2 linked regions of the Pararoseomonas sp. SCSIO 73927 genome follow. Each later gene encodes a partner of the first gene's protein in a complex. Links are inferred from orthologs where the notes say so. Each region holds a gene or a part of one and is shown in the gene's direction. Other genes may lie near its edges.

What was found. The genes of interacting proteins can lie anywhere in the genome.
Region 2: the proteins of metK (region 1) and groL are in contact, whole or in part, in a cryo-EM structure (PDB 8P4O), measured with the Escherichia coli proteins. The link is inferred for Pararoseomonas sp. SCSIO 73927 from one-to-one orthologs.

The regions. Positions count from the first base shown.
Region 1 is NZ_CP146232.1:955,646-963,234, forward strand. Bases 4,602-7,378 are described here. They hold metK (methionine adenosyltransferase), read left to right. Parts: upstream 4,602-5,284; coding sequence 5,285-6,472; downstream 6,473-7,378. Other genes in these bases: VQH23_RS04605 (transposase), read left to right, coding at 4,616-5,182; VQH23_RS04615 (tRNA (guanine(46)-N(7))-methyltransferase TrmB), read left to right, coding at 6,875-7,378. Also shown: VQH23_RS04580 (DUF3309 domain-containing protein), read right to left, coding at 31-195; VQH23_RS04585 (lipid-binding SYLF domain-containing protein), read left to right, coding at 359-931; VQH23_RS04590 (Ldh family oxidoreductase), read left to right, coding at 1,025-2,083; VQH23_RS04595 (beta family protein), read right to left, coding at 2,080-3,219; VQH23_RS04600 (helix-turn-helix domain-containing protein), read right to left, coding at 3,206-4,501; more of VQH23_RS04615, read left to right, coding at 7,379-7,588. UniProt on the Escherichia coli protein: Catalyzes the formation of S-adenosylmethionine (AdoMet) from methionine and ATP.
Region 2 is NZ_CP146232.1:535,814-541,080, reverse strand. What follows is about bases 1-2,861. They hold groL (chaperonin GroEL), read left to right. Parts: upstream 1-538; coding sequence 539-2,185; downstream 2,186-2,861. Other genes in these bases: VQH23_RS02575 (hypothetical protein), read right to left, coding at 2,556-2,861; VQH23_RS02580 (cold shock domain-containing protein), read left to right, coding at 2,307-2,516; groES (co-chaperone GroES), read left to right, coding at 186-485. In the rest of the region: more of VQH23_RS02575, read right to left, coding at 2,862-3,047; VQH23_RS02570 (tellurite resistance TerB family protein), read right to left, coding at 3,133-3,582; VQH23_RS02565 (ATP-dependent DNA helicase), read right to left, coding at 3,618-5,267.

The DNA.
Region 1 (7,589 bases):
GGCCGGGACCTCCCCGGCCCCGCCCTCACCTCACAGACCGCCCCGCCCGAACAGCAGATAGACAAGCAGCACGATCACCAGCAGCCCGAGGATCCCCCCGAACCCGCCACCCCCGTAATACCCGCTCCGATACCCATAGTACCCGCCCCCGCCGAACAGCAGGAACAGCACGATGATGATCAGAATCAGCGTCATCGACCCCACCTCCTAAATGCGGCACGGCGCGCGCCGCCTCACCCTCCAGCAACGCAGCAACTCACCTTTCGTCGCGAAAACCCCGCCCCGCATCCAACCCCCGCCCCGCGCGTTCCGAGGCCGCCAGGCCACCCCCACACCCCCGGCCTGCCGGAGAAACCCCATGCCCGCGCCCACCCGCCGCGCCCTCGCCCGCCTCCTTCCCGCCGCCGCGGCAACCCTGGCCGCCCCCGCCCTCCTGCGCCCCACCCCGGCCCAGGCCGCCTCCGCCGCCGAGATCAACGCCGAGGTCAACGCCGCCCTCGTCTCCCTCCGGGAGCGCGCCGAAACCCGCAACCTCTTCGCCCAGGCCCGCGCCACCCTCATCTTCCCCCGCATCATCCAGGGCGGCTTCGTCGTCGGCGGCCAGTACGGCGAAGGCGCGGCACTCCGCGGCAACACCATCCAGGGCTACTACAACATCGCCGGCGCCTCCTTCGGCCTCCTCATCGGCGCCCAGGCCGCCGGCCTCGCCATGTTCTTCATGACCGACGAAGCCCTCGGCGCCCTCATGCGCGCCGACGGCTGGGAAATCGGCACCGGCCCCTCCGTCGTCGTGCTGGACCGCGGAGACCAGGTGAACTTCACCGCCACCACCCTCCGCGAGGCCGTCTACGCCGTCACCTTCAACCAGCAGGGCCTCATGGCCTCCATCTCCCTCAACGGCACCAAGATCTCCCGCATCAACCCGTCCTAAGTCCTGACAGGTCCGGCCCTAGGGGGCGCCGCCCCCTAGGAACCCCCGCCGGGGGGTGGACGCACCCCCCGGACCCCGCGATCTAATGCGCGGATGCCCAGCACCATCCTCGTCCCCGCCGAAACCCTCCACCGCCAGCTCACCGCGGTCTTCACCACCTGGGGCATGGCACCGGACCACGCGAACACCGCCGCCACCATCATGGTGGACACCGACCTGACGGGCATCGACTCCCACGGCGTCGGCATGCTCCCCCACTACCAGCGCCTCTTCCGCGAAGGCCGCCTGGACCCCCGCGCCACCCCCACGATCGCGCGGGACCACGGCCCCGGAATCCTCATCGACGGCCACGCGGCCATCGGCCACGTCCCCGCCCACCTCGCGGTCACCACCGCGATCGAGAAGGCCCGGGAATTCGGCATCGGCGTCGCCGCCGTCACCAACTCCAACCACTACGGCGCTGCCGGCTGGTACGCCCGCCTCGCGGCCGAACAAGGGATGATCGCCCTCTCCCTCACCAACGCCTCCCACCTCATGGTCCCCACCCACGGCACCCAACCCGCCCTGGGCACCAACCCCATCGCCTTCTCCGCCCCCACGCGCGACCCCGCCCGCCCCGTCCTGCTGGACATGGCCACCACCACCGTCGCCTACGGAAAAGTCTCCATCGCCCGCCGCGCCGGAAAACCCCTCCCCCCCGGCTGGGCCCTGGACGAGAACGGCGAGCCGGAACTGGACAGCGCCCGCGCGTCCGACGCCCGCCGCCTCGCCCCTCTCGGCGGCACCCGCGAACAGGGCGCCCACAAGGGCTACGGCCTGGCCCTGATGGTCGAGATCCTCTGCGCCACCCTCACCGGCGCCGGCGACGCCGGGCTTCGCACCGGCCACTTCTTCCTCGTCCTCAACCCCACCGCCTTCCGGGACCGGGAAGGCTTCCAGGCCGACCTGGACGACCTCCTCGCCCGCCTGCGCGACAACCCGCCCGCCGACCCCGCCGCCCCCGTCCTTATCCCCGGCGACCCCGAGCACGACACCACGGTCGAGCGGCGGCGGGACGGGATTCCGATGGTGCAGACGCTGGTGGAGGAGGTGCGGGCGGTGTGCGAGGAGAGTGGGGCGGAGTTTCTCTTTGGCGCTTCGAAAGCCCACTAAATTAGTTCCAACTGCTCCGAAGCGTCAGTACGGCCAAATGGCAAATCAACACCATTGAGCTTGCCAAGTTCGCGAACCACGTGGGTAATATGATGTGTTGTGTTCACAGCACGCCAATCAGAGCTTCTGCCAGGACCCTTTGAGGTGCGGTGAGCCTGGCGAAAGATTTGCGCGTCGGCCTCTGAAAACCCACGGCCAGCGAAATGGCCGCTTTTTACAATGCGATCACAAACTGCTGTCATTGCTTCGCTCGTGTCATTTATGTCGTCTTCACGAACGACATACCAGCCAGCCGACGTAGTATATCTATGGTGCCGAATAGGTCTCGCGCGGTTATTGCCCAACTTCAGGTCGGCGTAATCGGCTCCGTAGTCACCAAAAATCAGACCGCTCGACAGCCCTTCTTTGGGAGAAGCAACCTTCTTCCAAATTTCCCACTCGGCCCGCCTCACCAGGGCGATCTCGGATTTCTTCGCTGGATTGGTTTCAGGAAAGTTCGAAGCTTGGAAGATGATTTGGCGCCATGGAGCCGCATCTTGCAGGTCGCTGAAACGATCCTGAACGAAGCCGACCACAGCGTCCTGTAGATCTAAGGTTGCGCCACAAAGATCAATCAGAGCAACGCATCTACTCGGCTCGAGACCCAGATCACTGATTGCCAGACGTGAGCGCGCGATCAACTGATTATCGAAATCGTATGGAATACGCAGCGCGACCTGTACGTCTGAACCACTAGCAGCAATAGCGGACTTAAAGGCAGACAAACGCAACGAATCAACTTTATCAACAGCAAAAACAGGGGTCATTTTCGCCCCGACCCTGCTTCCAATCTCGAAGATTCGCGGCAGCCAAGAGTCAATCTCTGCATCACCGAAATCTTCCAGAAGGTACCTAGGGTCGACTAGAGCTTCCCTCCCCGCCCAAGAACGGGCGATACGGTTCCCAATACCGCCGATTATTTCATCCTTGCGCGGAGCCCTCCCCAGGGTCGAATCGATCTCCTTCGGAGGCGGGATCAAAAAACGAGGCCGGATTCTGTCAGCAATATCCCTAGAGAGAGCATTAAGCCCATCGAACTCTCCAGCTTTTGCTCGAAGAGCGGGATAGTACCAGTAGGAATCGTCAGTGCTCGACATCTTTATGCTCCGTCTGCTGAAAGAGATATTTCCTTACCTGCCCTCTTCCAATTTTGTTGGAAAAAGTGGCGTAATCATTACGCTCCTTTTGAATGCGACCGTAAACAATCGCTGAGTGAATACCAATTTGACTGGCAAAGGCTTCTACCGGGGCGGCCGATTTGGCGATCCGTGCAGGTGCTCTTCGCCACCTCTCTTCAGGGATGAGGATATTGGACGCAAACTCGTCAGCCTCTGCCTCAAGTTCGTCTACCATCGTGGCTTCCGATTCGTCAAAGAAGCCGCTTGTTAAACCCGTCCTGTAATGCAAAATAACATGAGCGACCTCATGCATCAACGTATACCAGAACCCATCCACAGTATCTCTTCGCACGGTAAGCCCAATAACAGGCACGCCGCCGACGAGAAACGCCGCGCCGTCAATTTTCATTCCCATAATCTGTCGCTCAGCGACTAGCACGATGCCTTGTTGCAACAGCATAGCTTTTGCTCGTGCCGGCCCATCATCAAACTTACTCTGCTGGATCAGATCTAGGAGCCAGTTCACCGAAAGCGGACGATACTCAGGCTTGCTTTCCTCAATAACTTGCTCGGCGCGTTTCGTCACTCGGGCTTTCCAGGCCAAAAGAAGTAGGTCTCCCGTATGATCCTTAACATTCAGCCCGGTTCTTAGTAGTGAGGGGCTGCCGTGCCGCGACACGTGCTCCGAGATGTACCTATGAACGTAGTTGAGGCCTTCCGTCTCGTCTTCCGGCAGCTGTCCTGCAAACCATTTCTCGGACTGCGCATGCCGCAGAAGCTTTTTTATAGTCGGCATGGAGATTTGGTCAACGTATCCCCACGGACTTCCTAGCCACTTGGAGAAGTTCATTTCCCAATGCACGTTTAGAGCACTTGCGATTTTCTGAAAATTCGCAAGACTGATCGACCGATATCTATCAAGTTCGTATCTTTGAATCTGCTGCTCTTTAAGTCCCAGCCTCCTTGCAAGATCCTTCTGGGAGAGCTGGTTTGATATTCGCGCAACGATCAAAGCCAGACCAGGGTCTGCCCCTGCTCGTTTTTTCAGGTCTTCATAGTCACCGCCTTTTGCCGCTTCATACGCTTCAATCAGCAAGTTGAGTTCTCGAGTATGAGCCTCTAAACTTCTCCGATAGCCATCAACTACTTGATGTGGCAATCCAGCAATTACGGAATCAAACACCTTCGCTGACGACAGAGCCGCCGAAATCTCGGCCTGAAGGGTGCGCGCTTCGCGAAGGTCACGCTCGTTGAGGATCAAATTAGGGAGTCTCATGACCCTCCCCTAACACAACAAAATTGTTGGGTCCAGCCATCTCCATTGACACAAGGAATAAAATACTATATGGGATTATTGGCAGACCGAGGATGTTCTATGCCCCACTCCCGCCCCTGGTCCCCCCTCACCGACGCCGAGTGGTCCGCCCTCTCCCCCCACCTCCCCCTCACCGGCGCGGGCCGCCCCATCCCCAACCCCCGCGCCCGGCTGGACGCCATCTTCCAGCTCGTCACCACAACCCTCCCCTGGTGCCACTCCGGCTCCACCGCCGCCCCGGCCGATACCCTTCACCGCCAGTTCCGCCGCTGGGCCCGCGCGGGCGTCTGGTCCCGCCTCCTCCGCCTCGCCGCCCGCAAGCGCGCGCCGAAGCCCCTCCGCGCCCTGCTGGATTGGCTCTGCGCCGCCCACCGCCGCACCTACCGCCTGCTCGGCCTCCCCGTCCTCACCCTCGCCCGCCGCCTGAACCTCCCCCGCGCCCTCCCCGGCCCCTCCTGGCTCCTGCCGGATCCCGCCCTCTCCGCCCTCGTCTTCCGCGCGGTGCGCCACTTCCTCGCCACCACCCCCCTCACCCGCGCCGCCATCCCCCGCCTGCGGAACCTCCGCGCCCTCCTCAAAACCGCGTCAGGGCGCCGCCGCATACCAGCCTGCCTCGCCCCCGCATGACCCCGCGCCTTGACCCCCCCTCCCCCGCCTGCAACACGGTCCCGGCCGCCGGAATCCCCCGGATTCGGCTTCCACTCACGCGACAAGAGGCCGAACCAAGCCATGCGCGACACGGGCGAATACCTCTTCACCTCGGAATCAGTGTCCGAGGGCCATCCGGATAAGGTGGCGGACCGCATCTCGGACACGGTCCTGGACACCTTCCTGGAAGCCGATCCCTACGCCCGCGTGGCCTGTGAGACGCTGGTCACCACCAACCGCATCGTCATCGCCGGCGAAACCCGCGGCCCCGGCGACATCACGGCGGAGCTCCTGGCCCACAAGGCCCGCCTCGCCGTGCACGACATCGGCTATGATCAGGAAGGCTTCTCCTGGAAGAACGCCTCCGTGGAAGTCCACCTCCACGCCCAGTCCGCCCACATCGCCCAGGGCGTGGACGCCGCCGGCAACAAGGATGAGGGCGCGGGCGACCAGGGCATCATGTTCGGCTACGCCTGCCGCGAAACGCCCGATCTGATGCCCGCCCCCCTCTACTACTCCCACCTGATCCTCCGCCGGATCAGCGAGGCGCGGCGCAACAGCGACGTCACCGCCAAGGGCCTCCAGCCCGACGCCAAGTCCCAGGTCACGCTGCGCTACGTCGACGGCAAGCCCGTCGGCGCCACCTCCGTCGTCGTCTCCACCCAGCACGACGAGGGCATGACGCAGGACGAGGTCCGCGCCCTCGTCCTCCCCTTCATCGAGACCTCCCTCCCCCCCGGCTGGATGCCGGAGGCGTCGGAGATCTACGTGAACCCCACCGGCACCTTCGTCATCGGCGGGCCGGATGGCGATTGCGGCCTCACCGGCCGCAAGATCATCGTGGACACCTACGGCGGCGCGGCCCCCCACGGCGGCGGCGCCTTCTCCGGCAAGGACCCCACGAAGGTGGACCGCTCGGCCGCCTACGCCGCCCGCTACGTCGCCAAGAACGTCGTCGCGGCGGGTCTCGCGGATCGCTGCACCATGCAGGTCAGCTACGCCATCGGCGTCGCCAAGCCCCTCTCCATCTACTTCGACCTCCACGGCACCGGTAAGGACGTGGACGAGGCGAAGCTGGTGAAGATCGTCAGCGACATGGTGAACCTCTCCCCCCGCGGCATCCGCGAGCACCTGCACCTCAACCGCCCCATCTACGTCCCCACCTCGTCCTACGGCCACTTCGGCCGCACCCCGGACGCGGAGAAGGGCACCTTCACCTGGGAGCGCACCGACCTCGCCGCCGACCTCAAGCGCGCCTTCGGCCGCTGAACCCGGCCGCGGGAACGAAAAGGTTGCTTTTTTGTTCCTGCTAACCTAGGTTGCCCTCACGGGCACCCCCAGGCCCGTCCGGCCCCCCAGCCGGCACAAAGGGCCCGCCGCGAACCCCCTTCGCGGCGGGCCCTTTCTCTTTGAACCGCACATCCGCCCCGGCTCCCCGCCCACCCCACCTCGCCCCCGCGCGCCCGCCCCTAAGCAGGCCGCAAGCCCCTGGAAGTGCCGCCGCCCCGGGCCACGTCCCGGCCGCCCGCCCTGGATACGGCCATGCCCGTCCGCAGCGCGCCCTCCGCCGGCCCCACCCCGGCCATTTGTCCGAAACCCGCCCGCACGCGCAGCACCCCCGCAATCCGGCAATTCCACCGGAACCGGTTCTGCCCTAACTCCCGCCCCACGATGGCCTACGACACCACCCGCCCCGCGCCCCCCGCCGAGGGCATCCCGGACCGCCTCTACGGCCGCCGCCGCGGCCACCCCCTCCGCCCCCGTCAGGAACGCCTGCTGGAGGAGACCCTCCCCCGCATCACCCTCGCAACGCCCGAGGCCCCGCGCGATTCCTTCCCCGGCCTCCAGGGCCCCCTCTGGCTCGAAGTCGGCTTCGGCGGCGGCGAGCACGCCCTCCAGCTCGCCCGCACCAACCCGGGAACGGCCCTCATCGCCTCCGAGGTCTTCGAGAACGGCCTCTGCTCCCTCCTCACCCACCTCGTCCCGGAAGGCGAGGAGGCCACCGCCCCCCTTCCCGCCAACCTCCGCCTCTGGCCGCGTGACGCCCGCCACCTCCTCCAGGCCATGCCGGATGCCGCGCTGGACCGCCTCTACCTCATGTTCCCCGACCCCTGGCCGAAGGCCCGCCACGCCAAGCGCCGCTTCGTGCACCCGGCCCTCCTCCCGCTGCTCGCGCAGAAGCTGCGCCCCGGCGCCGAGTGGCGCATCGCCAGCGACGACCCCACTTACCAAGCCTGGGTGGACGAGGTGATGGCCGCCCAGCCCCACTTCACCCTCGCCACCCACCACGCCTCCCCGCCCGAGGACTGGCCCCGCACCCGCTACGAGGCCAAGGCCCTGCGCGAGGGGCGCCACCCCCGCTACTGGATCTGGCGGCGGAACTAGC
Region 2 (5,267 bases), 420 kb from region 1 along the record:
GCAGGAGCAATGTCTGGGCGCAAAAAATGTTTCATATCAATGCAATGGCACTCTCACACCGAGAGTGCTGCTGGGCGCTTGACGGCGTGGGGGGTGATCTCCTAGATCGCTGGCACTCGCCGGGGGTGAGTGCCAACAATCCCCCGGCCGGGCTCAACCACGATCAAGGCTCAGGAGAGGATCGCATGGCGAACTTCCGTCCCCTGCATGACCGCGTTCTCGTCCGTCGCGTGACGGCCGAAGAGAAGAGCGCTGGCGGCATCATCATCCCCGACACCGCCAAGGAGAAGCCCCAGGAGGGCGAGGTCGTGTCCGTGGGTTCGGGCGCGCGCAACGAGGCCGGCCAGATCGTGGCGCTGGACGTGAAGGCCGGCGACCGCATCCTGTTCGGCAAGTGGTCCGGCACCGAGGTGAAGCTGAATGGTGAGGAGCTCCTGATCATGAAGGAGTCCGACATCATGGGCATCGTGGAGAAGGCCGCCTGATCGTTCCGTGAGGAACTGATCGGCGCTTTCCCAACACAAGAAAGGACATTCAGATGGCTGCGAAGGACGTCAAGTTCGGCGCCAATGCCCGTGAGCGCATGCTGCGCGGCGTGGACATCCTGGCCGACGCCGTGAAGGTGACGCTGGGCCCGAAGGGCCGCAACGTCGTGCTCGACAAGAGCTTCGGCGCGCCGCGGATCACCAAGGACGGCGTGACCGTCGCCAAGGAGATCGAGCTGGCCGACAAGTTCGAGAACATGGGCGCGCAGATGGTGCGCGAAGTGGCCTCGAAGCAGAACGACCTGGCCGGTGACGGCACGACCACCGCGACGGTGCTGGCCCAGGCCATCATCCGCGAGGGCGCCAAGGCCGTGGCCGCCGGCCTGAACCCGATGGACCTGAAGCGCGGCGTTGACAAGGCCGTGACGGTGATCGTGGCCGATCTGCAGGCGAAGACCCGCAAGATCACCACCTCCGCCGAGGTCGCCCAGGTCGGCTCGCTCTCCGCCAACGGCGAGACCGAGATCGGCGAAATGATCGCGCAGGCGATGGAGAAGGTCGGCAACGAGGGTGTCATCACCGTCGAGGAGGCCAAGTCCATCCAGACCGAGCTCGACGTCGTCGAGGGCATGCAGTTCGACCGCGGCTACGTCTCCCCGTACTTCATCACGAATGCGGAGAAGATGATCGCCGAGCTCGAGAACCCGTACATCCTGATCCACGAGAAGAAGCTCTCCCAGCTGCAGCCGATGCTGCCGCTGCTCGAGGCGGTGGTTCAGTCCGGGCGCCCGCTGGTGATCGTGGCCGAGGACATCGAGGGCGAGGCCCTGGCCACGCTCGTGGTGAACAAGCTGCGCGGCGGCCTGAAGATCGCGGCCGTGAAGGCCCCGGGCTTCGGCGATCGCCGCAAGGCGATGCTCGAGGACATCGCCATCCTGACGGGCGGTGAGGTGATCTCCGAGGATCTCGGCATCAAGCTCGAGAGCGTGACGCTGAACCAGCTCGGCCGTGCGAAGAACATTCGCATCGAGAAGGAGAATACCACGATCATCGACGGCGCCGGCGAGAAGGAGGCCATCGAGGGTCGCGTGGAGCAGATCAAGGCGCAGATCGAGGAGACCACCTCGGACTACGACCGTGAGAAGCTGCAGGAGCGTCTCGCCAAGCTGGCCGGCGGCGTCGCCGTGATCCGCGTTGGCGGTTCCTCCGAGGTCGAGGTGAAGGAGCGCAAGGACCGCGTCGACGACGCGCTGCACGCGACCCGCGCCGCGGTCGAGGAAGGCATCGTCCCCGGTGGTGGCGTGGCCCTGCTGCGCGCCAGCCTGAAGCTGGCCGACCTCAAGGGCCTGAACAACGACGAGCAGGTCGGGATCGAGATCGTTCGGCGCGCCATCGCGGTGCCGCTGAAGCAGATCGCCGAGAACGCCGGCAAGGACGGCGCGGTCATCGCCGGCGAGGTCCTCCGCAAGGACGACTACGAGTACGGCTACGACGCGCAGGCCGACGAGTACAAGGACCTGGTGGCGGCCGGCATCATCGACCCGACCAAGGTCGTTCGCACCGCCCTGCAGGACGCCGCTTCCGTGGCCTCCCTGCTGATCACCACCGAGGCGATGGTGGCCGAGCGCCCGGCGAAGGCCGCGGCCCCGGCCGGTGGCCCGGGCGGCGGCATGGGCGGCATGGGCGACATGGACTTCTGATCTGATGGGGATCGGCTTCGATCCCCACAGTCAGGCGTCAGCCATGACGAAGAGGGGCGGTCCGGCAACGGGCCGCCCTTCCTCGTTGTAGGGTGGGTCTTTCAGCGCGGAGGTTGGCGCGATGCCGATGGGGACGGTGGTCTGGTACCAGCCGCACAAGGGCTACGGCTTCATCCGGCCCGATGATGGCGGGCCGGACGTGATGGTGCACGAATCGGTGGTGGAGGCCGCCGGGCGGCGAGACCTGAAAAAGGGAGAGGAGATCGAGTACGAGGCGGCGCAGCTTCCGAAGAAGCCGGCGCCGATCGTGATGCGCATCCTCTCCCGCTAGGCGGGCCGGGGGGGCGGTGTGCCCTCCGGCGATCCGCCCCTACTCCTCCCAGACCTTGATGGCGGAGATCTTGCGGAGGACGCCCTTCGCGCGCTCCGCCTGGTCGGCGTTGGCGACGTTCACGGTGAGGACAGCGACGGCCTTCTCGGAGTCCGGGACGACCTCCGGGGTGGCGGCGTTGGTCACGCCCTGGGTGACGGCACCGGCGCCCAGGCCGGCGGCGGCGGCGGCGGCCACGGCCGGCAGGGCGGCACCGCCCGTGGCCACCACCACGCCCGCGGCGGCCATGGCGGCGCCGGCGGAGGCGATGCTGGTGCCCATGGTGCGAAGGTTGCGCTGCTCGTCCTCCTGCACCACCCCGTTCGTCTCGCCGGGGGCCTGGACGGGCTGGAGGCCGGTATCGGAGGTGCGGATGGAGATCTGGTCGCGGGGGATCGCCTCTGCGGTCAGGTACTGGATGGCCTGCTCGGCGCCTTCGTGGGTGCCGAAGCTCGCCATGACCTGGCGCTGGGCGTGCGGCATATCCGACATGGTGCGTTCCTCTGGGTTCGTCATGCCAGGGAACGCCGCTTGCGCCGGGTTGTTGCCGCCGGAACGGTCCCGGCGGCGGGACGGCTCAGATGACCTGGAAGCGGGCCTTGGCGGCGCGCTCGATCGCGCCGGCCACCAGGCGGTCGATGTCGAGGGCGATGCGGAAGTCCTGCAGGAAGCGAAGCTCCTCCTGGGAGGCGTCGCCATCGGCGGCGGCGATCTCGCATGCCAGGAGGTAGGCGGTCTCGCGGAGGCGCGGGGGCAGGGCGTCGCGGATCATCTCGCTGGCGCGGTCCAGCCCGTCCGCCTGGTCCAGCAGGCCGAGGACGACCTCGGTGACGGTGTCGATCTCGCTGGGGTGGAAGTCGCCGAAGGCCGGGAGTTCCCGGACGAGGCGGGACATGGCGGCGAGCTCCGCGTCCGTCATGCCGCGGTCGCTGACGCCCATCAGCACCATGGCGCAGACCAGGGCCTCCTGCGCGGTGAAGCGCGTGGGCAGGGGGGTGGGGGCGGTGTCCATGACGTTCGTGTCCATCGTGGGGGAAGGGTTCTTCCGCCGCGGCCCCTGCGTCAATCGGCGGGACGATCACCATTTAGGAAGCGCCGGGTTTCCCGCACCGCCTCGGCCAGTCCCATGCGGTGCACGGCCACGCCCTCCGGCAGGCCGGCAAGGAGGCGGGTGGGGGCGCGGGAATCCAGCAGGACGAAGACGCCGCGGTCATCGGCGCGGCGGATCAGGCGGCCGAAAGCCTGGCGCAGGCGGTGGCGGGCGATGGCGTCGTCATAGGCCTTGGGCCGGGCGCCGGAGAGGTGGGTGCGGCGCTCCCGGTGGAGGATGGTGGGGCGGGGCCAGGGAATGCGGTCGAAGACCAGCAGGCGGAGGGAGCGGCCGGGCACGTCCACGCCGTCCCGCAGGGCGTCCGTGCCGAGAAGGCAGGAATCCTCCTCCGCCCGGAAGACGTCCACGAGGGTGGCGTTGTCCATGGCGTCCACGTGCTGGGCGTAGAGGGGGAGGCCGGCGGCCTCCAGGCCCGGGGCCATGCGGCGATGGGCGTCGCGCAGGCGGCGGATGGCGGTGAAGAGGCCGAGGGCGCCGCCGCCGGAGGCGCGGAATAGCTGCTCCATCGCCATCGCGGCCTGGGGGCCATCCCGCGCAACGTCGGTGACGACGACCGCGAGGGTCTGGGCGGGGTAGTCGAAGGGGGAGGGGACGGCGGCGCGGATGGCGGGGCTGGCGATGTGGTTCGCGCCGGTGCGGGCCTCGGCCTCCTCCCAGGCGGCCTCGGCGTCACCCTCGCCGCTGTCCCGGAGCGTGGCGGAGGTGATGAGGAGGCCGTGGGCGGGGGCGGCGACCACGGTGGCGAAAGGCTGGGTGGGGTCGAGGAAGTGGCGGTGCAGGGCGGCGTCGATCACGCGGCCTTCCCGGCGGGTGATGGCGAGCCAGTCCACGTGGAGGGGACGGGTGCCGGGCTCGGGCGGGCGGTCCGACAGGGCCTTCAGCATGCCGCGCCAGGCGCCGAGGGGGCGCAGGCCGCGGCGCTCCACGGTGCGGCGGGCCGTGTCCAGGCGGATGCGGTCGCCGGTCTCCAACTCGGCGTCCGGGTCTTCCAGCAGGCCGGTGAGGCGGGCGTGGAGGGCCTGGAGGGGGGTCTCGACGAGGCGGAGGGCGTCCTCCAGCGCCGCCCCGGCCTCGGCGACGCCGGGGTTGAGGGGGTGGAGGTCGCACTCGGCGTCATAGCCGACATCGGCCTCCGGGCTGCGGGCGAAGACCTGGAGGATGATCGTGCGGAGGAAGGTCTCGCCGGGGTTGGTGCGGGCGGGATGGCCGGGGAGGTCCTCCTCGTCGAGGTCATGCTCCTCCGGCTCGCCGAGGCGGGAGGACCAGCCTGGGCCGGGGAGGCTGCCGGCGTGGCGCAGGGCTTCCTCCACCAGGGGGAGGAGGGCGGGGTGGTCGGTGGTGACCTCCTCCAGGCGGCGGCGCAGGCCGCGGGCGCGGCCGCGGCCGCCCTCCGCACCGAGGAGCCAGCGGCGCAGTTCGGCCATCTCGCCGCCGCTGATTTCCGCGGAGAAGGCGGCGTCGGCGGCGTCGAAGAGGTGGTGGCCCTCGTCGAAGACGTAGCGCAGGGCGGGCTTATCGTCGCCGCCGCCAAGCGCCGCCTGGACCATGACGAGGGCGTGGTTGGCGATGACGAGGCGCGCGGTGCGGGCGCGGCGGATGGA